One region of the Kitasatospora sp. Xyl93 genome, then DNA from elsewhere that is predicted to be linked to it. Evidence: predicted binding sites of a transcription regulator. Region 1 holds the regulator's gene; the other holds the start of a gene.
What was found. Region 1 encodes HrcA, which represses chaperone genes, less so after heat shock. Its sites were predicted from a motif close to TTNGCACTCNGNNNNNCNGAGTGCNAA; they were not measured.

Region 1 (3,396 bases):
GCCGGATGTCGACCTCCTCCAGGCCGTCCAGGGTCTGCAGCGGCACCTGGGTGCCGAGCGCGGCCGCCGTCATCGGGATGGTGACGGTGCAGTGCAGGTCGTCCCCGCGCCGCTGGAAGATGTTGTGGGTGGTCTCGGCGATCTCCACGTACAGGTCGCCGGCCGGGCCGCCGCCGGGGCCGACCTCGCCCTCGCCGGCCAGCTGGATCCGGGTGCCGTTGTCGACACCGGCCGGGATCTTGACGGTCAGGGTGCGGCGGGCGCGGACCCGGCCGTCGCCGGCGCACTCCGGGCACGGGGTCGGCACGACGGTGCCGAAGCCCTGGCACTGCGGGCAGGGGCGGGAGGTCATGACCTGGCCCAGGAAGGACCGGGTGACCTGGGAGACCTCGCCCTTGCCACGGCACATGTCACAGGTCTGCGCCGAGGTGCCGGGGGCCGCGCCCTCGCCACTGCAGGTGGTGCAGGTGACGGCGGTGTCGACCTGGAGCTCCTTGGTGGTGCCGAAGGCGGCCTCCTCCAGGGTGATCTCCAGCCGGATCATGGCGTCCTGGCCGCGGCGGGTGCGCGAGCGCGGGCCGCGCTGGCCGGCCGCGGCGCCGAAGAAGGCGTCCATGATGTCGGAGAAGCCGAAGCCGGCCGCACCGGCCCCGAAGCCGCCCGCTCCGCCGCCGCCCGGGGACAGCGGGTCCCCGCCGAGGTCGTAGACCTGGCGCTTCTGCGGATCGGAGAGCACCTCGTAGGCGGCGTTGATCTCCTTGAACCGCTCCTGCGTCTTCGGGTCCGGGTTGACGTCCGGGTGCAGTTCGCGTGCCAGGCGCCGGAACGCCTTCTTGATCTCGTCCTGCCCCGCATCCCGTCGGACGCCGAGTACCGCGTAGTAGTCCGTGGCCACCAAATGCTCCGCTTGTTCCGCCTGTAGTAGTGCTGCGACTGGTCGCCGCCGCCGGATTTCCGGCGACGGCCGCTTGCTAGGACTCGGCCAGGATCTGGCCCACGTACCGCGCCACCGCTCGCACCGCCCCCATTGTGCCCGGATAGTCCATCCGGGTCGGACCGATCACACCCAGTTTCGCCACGCTCTCGTCGCCCGAACCGTAGCCGACCGAGACGATCGACGTGGAAGTCAGCCCCTCGTAGGCGTTCTCCCGCCCGATCCGGACCGTCATCGCGGCGTCCGCGGTCTCACCCAGGAGGCGGAGCAGGACGACCTGCTCCTCCAGGGCCTCCAGCACCGGCTGGATGGAGAGCGGGAAGTCGTGCCCGAAGCGGGTCAGGTTGGCCGTGCCGGCCAGCATGATCCGCTCCTCGTTCTGCTCGGCGAGCGTCTCGAACAGGGTCGCCAGGACCGTGCTGACGGTCGGCCGGTCGGCCTGCTCGAACTGCGCGGGCAGCTCCTCCAGCAGCCCGGGGACCTCCGGGAGGCGCTTGCCGGCGGCTCTCGCGTTGATCCGGGCCCGGAGGTCCGCCAGCACCGTCTCGCCGACCGGGCCCGGGCAGTCGACCATCCGCTGCTCGACCCGGCCGGTGTTGGTGATCAGGACCAGCATCACCTTCGCCGGGGCGAGCGCCACCAGCTCGATGTGCCGGACGGTGGAGCGCGTCAACGACGGGTACTGCACCACCGCGACCTGCCGGGTCAGCTGGGCGAGCAGCCGCACCGTGCGGGCGACCACGTCGTCCAGGTCGACCGCGCCGTCCAGGAAGTGCCGGATGGCCCGGCGCTCGGGGGCGCTCATCGGCTTGATCTCGGCGAGCTTGTCGACGAAGAGGCGGTACCCCTTGTCGGTCGGGATCCGGCCGGCGCTGGTGTGCGGCTGGTGGATGTAACCCTCCTCCTCCAGCGCCGCCATGTCGTTGCGGACGGTCGCCGGCGAGACCCCGAGGTTGTGCCGTTCCACCAGGGCCTTGGAGCCGACCGGCTCCTCGGTGCCCACGTAGTCCTGCACGATCGCGCGGAGCACGGCGAGCTTGCGTTCGTCCAGCTGGCGGACCTCACCGGCCATGGGGCACGCACCTCCGTCTTCGCACGTTGTCCGACTGTGTCCCTCGTTGCTGCGGGCCGCTCCGGAAGGCCCTCGGCCTTGGCACTCTGAACACGCGAGTGCCAAAACCGTACCTGCCAGTGTACGGCCCGGGTCCTACGGCAGGAACGGCCCGACCGGGGTGATCCTCCCCGCAGTTCCGCCCACGGCCCGCGGGGCCCCCGCGGTTCGGTCGTTCCGGCGCCGGGGTGGTGCCGGGAGGCCGTCCGGGTGGCAGCATCGAAGGCGACGGCGAACGGAGGAGCAAGCGATGTCGAGCTCGGGCCAGCACACCCGTTTCGCGCCCGACCGCGGCCTGACCGGCCGCATGGTCGCCACGATGTTCGTGATCGGGCTGCTGTACGTCGGTTTCACGGGCCTGCTGATCGCGCTGATGCGCGGCGCCTGGCCACTGATCGTGCTGATCTCCGGCGGGCTGTTCGTGGCCCAGTTCTGGTTCAGCGACCGGATCACCGAGCGGGCGATGGGCGCCCACCGGGTGTCCCCCGAGGAGTTCCCCCAGCTGCACGGCACCGTCGACCGGCTCTGCGCCCTGGCCGACATGCCCAAGCCCCGGGTGGCGGTCGCCGACAACGACATGCCGAACGCCTTCGCCACCGGCCGCAACCCGGGCAACGCGGTGGTCTGCGTGACCACCGGGCTGCTGCGCCGGCTGGAGCCGGAGGAGCTGGAGGGCGTCCTCGCGCACGAGCTGTCGCACGTCGCCCACCGGGACGTGGCGGTGATGACGATCGCCGGCTTCCTGGGCGTCCTCGCCGGGGCGATGACCCGGATCGCCGTGTACGGCGGGTTCATGGGCGGCGGGCGCAACAACAACGACCAGAACGCGGCCGTCCTGGCGCTGGTCGTCCCGCTGGTGTCGATGGTCGTCTACGCGGTCAGCTTCCTGCTCACCCGGCTGCTGTCCCGCTACCGCGAGCTGGCCGCGGACCGGGCCGCCGCCCAGCTCACCGGCCGGCCCAGCGCGCTGGCCTCCGCGCTCACCAAGGTGACCGGGCAGATCGCGGCCATCCCCGGCAAGGACCTGCGCCAGGCGCAGCCGTACAACGCCTTCTACTTCGCCCCCGCGCTGAGCGCCCGGGAGACCGCCTCGCAGCTGCTGTCCACCCACCCGAGCCTGGAGAAGCGGCTGGCGCAGCTGGCGAGGATCTCCGAGCAGCTCGGCCGCTGACCCCCGAACCCGAGAGGACCGCCGTGGGAATCCTGGACGCCCTGTTCGGCCGCACCAAGCCCGTCAAACCCGACCTCGACCAGCTGTTCGGCGTGCCGTCCGCCGCGCTCACCCTGGAGGCCGGAGCCGGGTTCACCCCCACCGGGCTCGGCTCGGTCTGCTTCGCGGCCGTCGAGGGCG
Region 2 (3,396 bases), 2.1 Mb from region 1:
GTCCTGGTGCACGCGGCCTCGGTCGGCGCGCTGATCGCGCTCGCGCTCGGCCACGCGCCCGCCTGGAGCCTGTTCCTGGCCGCCGTCCCGGCCGGGGCGAGCGTGCCGCAGGTCGGCGCGATGGTCCGGGCCCGCTGGGTGGCCCGGTTCACGGCGGACGGCGCCTCCGAGAACTCCGCGGCCCGGGTGAGCACCGCCTTCGCCTTCGAGTCCGTGACGGACGAGTTCACCTTCGTGATCGGCCCGATCCTGGCCTCCGGCATCGCCGCCCTCGCCAACCCGGCCACCGCCCTGGTCGCCGAGGCCGCGCTGACCCTCGTCGGCGGTCTGGCCTTCGCCGCCCAGCGGGGCACCGCCCCGGCCCGGATCGTGCCGCAGCCCGGTACCAAGCGGGCCTCGGCGCTCGCCTCCCCCGGCGTCCGACTGCTGGCCGGGACCTTCCTCGGGGTCGGCGCGGTCTTCGGCGGCATGCAGGTCTCGGTGAACGCCTTCGCCGACTCGGTCGGACAGCACGACGCCGGGGGCACCGTGTACGGGATCTTCGCCGGCGGCTCGATGCTGGCCGGCGTGCTGTACGGCGTGATCGCCTGGCGGCGGCCGGTGCAGCAGCGGATGCTGATCAGCTACGCGCTGCTGGTGCTGGGCTGCTCGGTGCTGTGGGCGATGCCCAACCTGGTCGCGCTGACCGTCGCCGGGCTGGTCTGCGGGCTGGCCATCGCGCCGACCCTGATCAGCGGCTACACCCTGGTCGAGACGCTGGTCGCGGACGGCGCCAAGACGGAGGCCTTCACCTGGCTGACCGGCGCCATCGGGCTGGGCCTGGCCGTCGGCTCGATGGCGGCGGGCCAGCTGATCGACGGGCACGGGCCCTCGACCGGCTTCCTGGTCCCGGTGGCCGGCGCCGGGCTGGGGCTGGTCGCGCTGTTCTCGCTGCGGCACCTGCTGGTCGCGCCGAAGGACGGGGCGGGCGCCGGTGCGCGGACCGCGGAGAGCGGGCGCCCGATGCAGCTGGCGGGTGTCGCCGAGGGCTGAGCGGACGGTGACCGGCGGGCGCTGCGGGCCGATCTCACACCGGGGTCGCTGGACTGTTCCGGCGGAATGCCGCATCATTGACCATCGTTAGCACTCATCAGGCGAGAGTGCCAGGAGGAAGACAAGTGCCCACGTACCAGTACCAGTGCACCGAGTGCGGCAACGGCCTGGAGGCGGTGCAGAAGTTCACCGACGAGGCGCTGACCACGTGCCCCGACTGCCAGGGACGGCTCCGCAAGGTCTTCTCGGCCGTGGGCGTCGTGTTCAAGGGCTCCGGCTTCTACCGGACCGACAGCCGCTCCTCCTCCAGCAGCTCGGTGAGCTCCGGATCGTCGTCGAGCACCTCGACCTCGTCCGCCGCGTCCACGTCCTCCTCGACGTCGTCGGGCTCCGGCTCCTCGGCGTCGACCCCGGCCTCGTCCAGCCCGGCTCCGGCCGCCGGCTGACCCGGCGCCGGGCACCGGCCCGGACGGACCGCAGACCTCGGAAAGGCCCGTCGGCCCCGCTTCCACGCGGGGGCGGCGGGCCTTTCCGCGTTTCCGTCCGGGGTCGTCCGGCGGGTGCGCGCTGTCGTCCCGGGCGCGTGCTGTCGACGCGGGCGTGTCCTGTTGTCACGGGCGTGTCCATGTTGTCGCGGGCGCGGTGCCGCCTCTACCACGTCTTGCTGCCTCTTGTCTTCTCGGACGGGTCGAATTCACCCGCACGAGTGAGCGGAGTTGCCCACAGGGCCGGGTTGTCCACAGGCCTGGGGAAAGGGCTTTCCGACGTCGCCGAAAACGCTCATCGTGTGGGCATCCGGTCCGCGAGGGGCCGGTCCGCCGACAGTCCGGAGGTGCGTCGATGACGACCGCGAGCTTCTCCTTCCCCCTGCCCGTACCACTGCCGTTGCCCGCGCCGGCCGTGCCGCCCCGACAGGAGCTGCCGAGCTTCCCGCCGATCCGGCGCGGGTGCGGTGGCTGGCACCGCTGGCGCAGCGCCGTGCGGCGGCGAGCCGGAGTGCCCGTCCTGGTGCTGCTCGCGGTGGCGTCGGCGCTCGCGCTGGGGCCCGCACGGGCCGGGCTGCCGCCGCCCCAGGGCGGCGCGCTGGGCCGGACGGGTTGTCAATCCGGGGTCGCGGAAGATCACCCGTGACCGGAGGACGACTTCGTCGTTCGAGGCGACATGAAGGGGCTTCAAGGAATTCCTGCTGCGTGGAAATGTCGTCGAACTCGCCGTGGCCGTGGTCATCGGCGCGGCTTTCACCAACATCGTCAACGCCTTCGTCAAAGGCGTGATCAATCCGATCGTCGGCGTGTTCGGGACGAAGGACCTCGCGTCCTACAGTTCCTGCCTCAAGGGGCCCTGCGAGGCGAGCCCGACCGGTGAGGTCACGTCCGGAATCCTCATCCTCTGGGGATCGGTGCTCAGCGCCGCGCTCCAGTTCCTGATCACCGCGGCGGTCGTCTCCTTCGTTCTGATCCTGCCCATGAACAAGCTGGCGGCCCGCCGCAAGACCGACGTCGAGAAGGCGGCGGAACTCGAGGCCAAGGAGGTCAAGCTGCTGACCGAGATCCGCGACGCGCTGGTCTCGCCGCTGCGCTGACCGGCGGGCGCCCCACGCCCCCGGTCCCCGCTCCCCAGTCCCCGTGGTGCGGTCAGTCCCCGTGGTGCGGTCAGTCCCCGTGGTGCGGCGGGCGCTGGCTCAGGTACCAGTCCAGCCCCCGTCCACCGCTCTCCCCCGCTCCGGGGCGACCGCCCCAGCCCGCGTCGGTGTCGTCCCCGGACTGCTGGTCCAACGGGTCCCGGAAGACCAGTCGGGCCTTGGCGGCCGCGGCCTTCCCGGGCTCCTGCGCCCGGTCCTGGTCCTGCGCCTGGCGCCGGTCCTCTTCCCGTCCCTGCTCGCTCACGCTGTCCACTCCGTCCGTTCGTCCCTTCCCTCAAGCCTAAGAGCCCGTGGCACGCCTCGGGCCCCGGTGCGGAGCGCTCCGCGCCAGGGCCCGGGTGAGGGCTCGGCCAGGGGGCCGGCTGGTCCGTCAGGCGGCTTCGAAGCCCGCGTGGTCCGCGATCTTCTTCAGCTCGGCCAGCGCGTGCTTCTCGATCTGCCGGATCCGCTCACGGGTGAGGCCGTGCTGCTTGCCGACCTCGGTGAGGGTGCGCTCGCGGCCGTCCTCCATCCCGTAGCGGGAGCGGATGATCGAGGCGGTGCGGTCGTCCAACCGCCCGATCAGGTCGTCCAGTTCCTCACGGCGGAGCATGACCATCACGGCGTCCTCGGGGGACGTCGCCCCGGTGTCCTCGACGAGGTCGCCGAACTGGGTCTCGCCCTCGTCGTCGACCGACATGTTGAGGCTGACCGGGTCCCTCGCCCAGTCCAGCACGTCCTTG

Region 2: the regulator HrcA is predicted to act here: its motif matches at 1,120-1,146, upstream of ACZ5GH_RS21325 (FmdB family zinc ribbon protein).

What each region holds. Positions count from the first base shown of each region.
Region 1 covers NZ_AP029185.1:2,687,625-2,691,020, forward strand. The annotation lists gene dnaJ (molecular chaperone DnaJ) at 1-895, opposite strand, end outside; gene hrcA (heat-inducible transcriptional repressor HrcA) at 972-2,006, opposite strand; gene htpX (zinc metalloprotease HtpX) at 2,296-3,216, shown strand; gene pspAB (PspA-associated protein PspAB) at 3,240-3,396, shown strand, end outside.
Region 2 covers NZ_AP029185.1:4,747,180-4,750,575, reverse strand. The annotation lists gene ACZ5GH_RS21330 (MFS transporter) at 1-1,032, shown strand, start outside; gene ACZ5GH_RS21325 (FmdB family zinc ribbon protein) at 1,158-1,478, shown strand; gene ACZ5GH_RS21320 (hypothetical protein) at 1,873-2,163, shown strand; partial or broken gene mscL (large conductance mechanosensitive channel protein MscL) at 2,201-2,614, shown strand; gene ACZ5GH_RS21310 (hypothetical protein) at 2,685-2,918, opposite strand; gene ACZ5GH_RS21305 (sigma-70 family RNA polymerase sigma factor) at 3,045-3,396, opposite strand, start outside.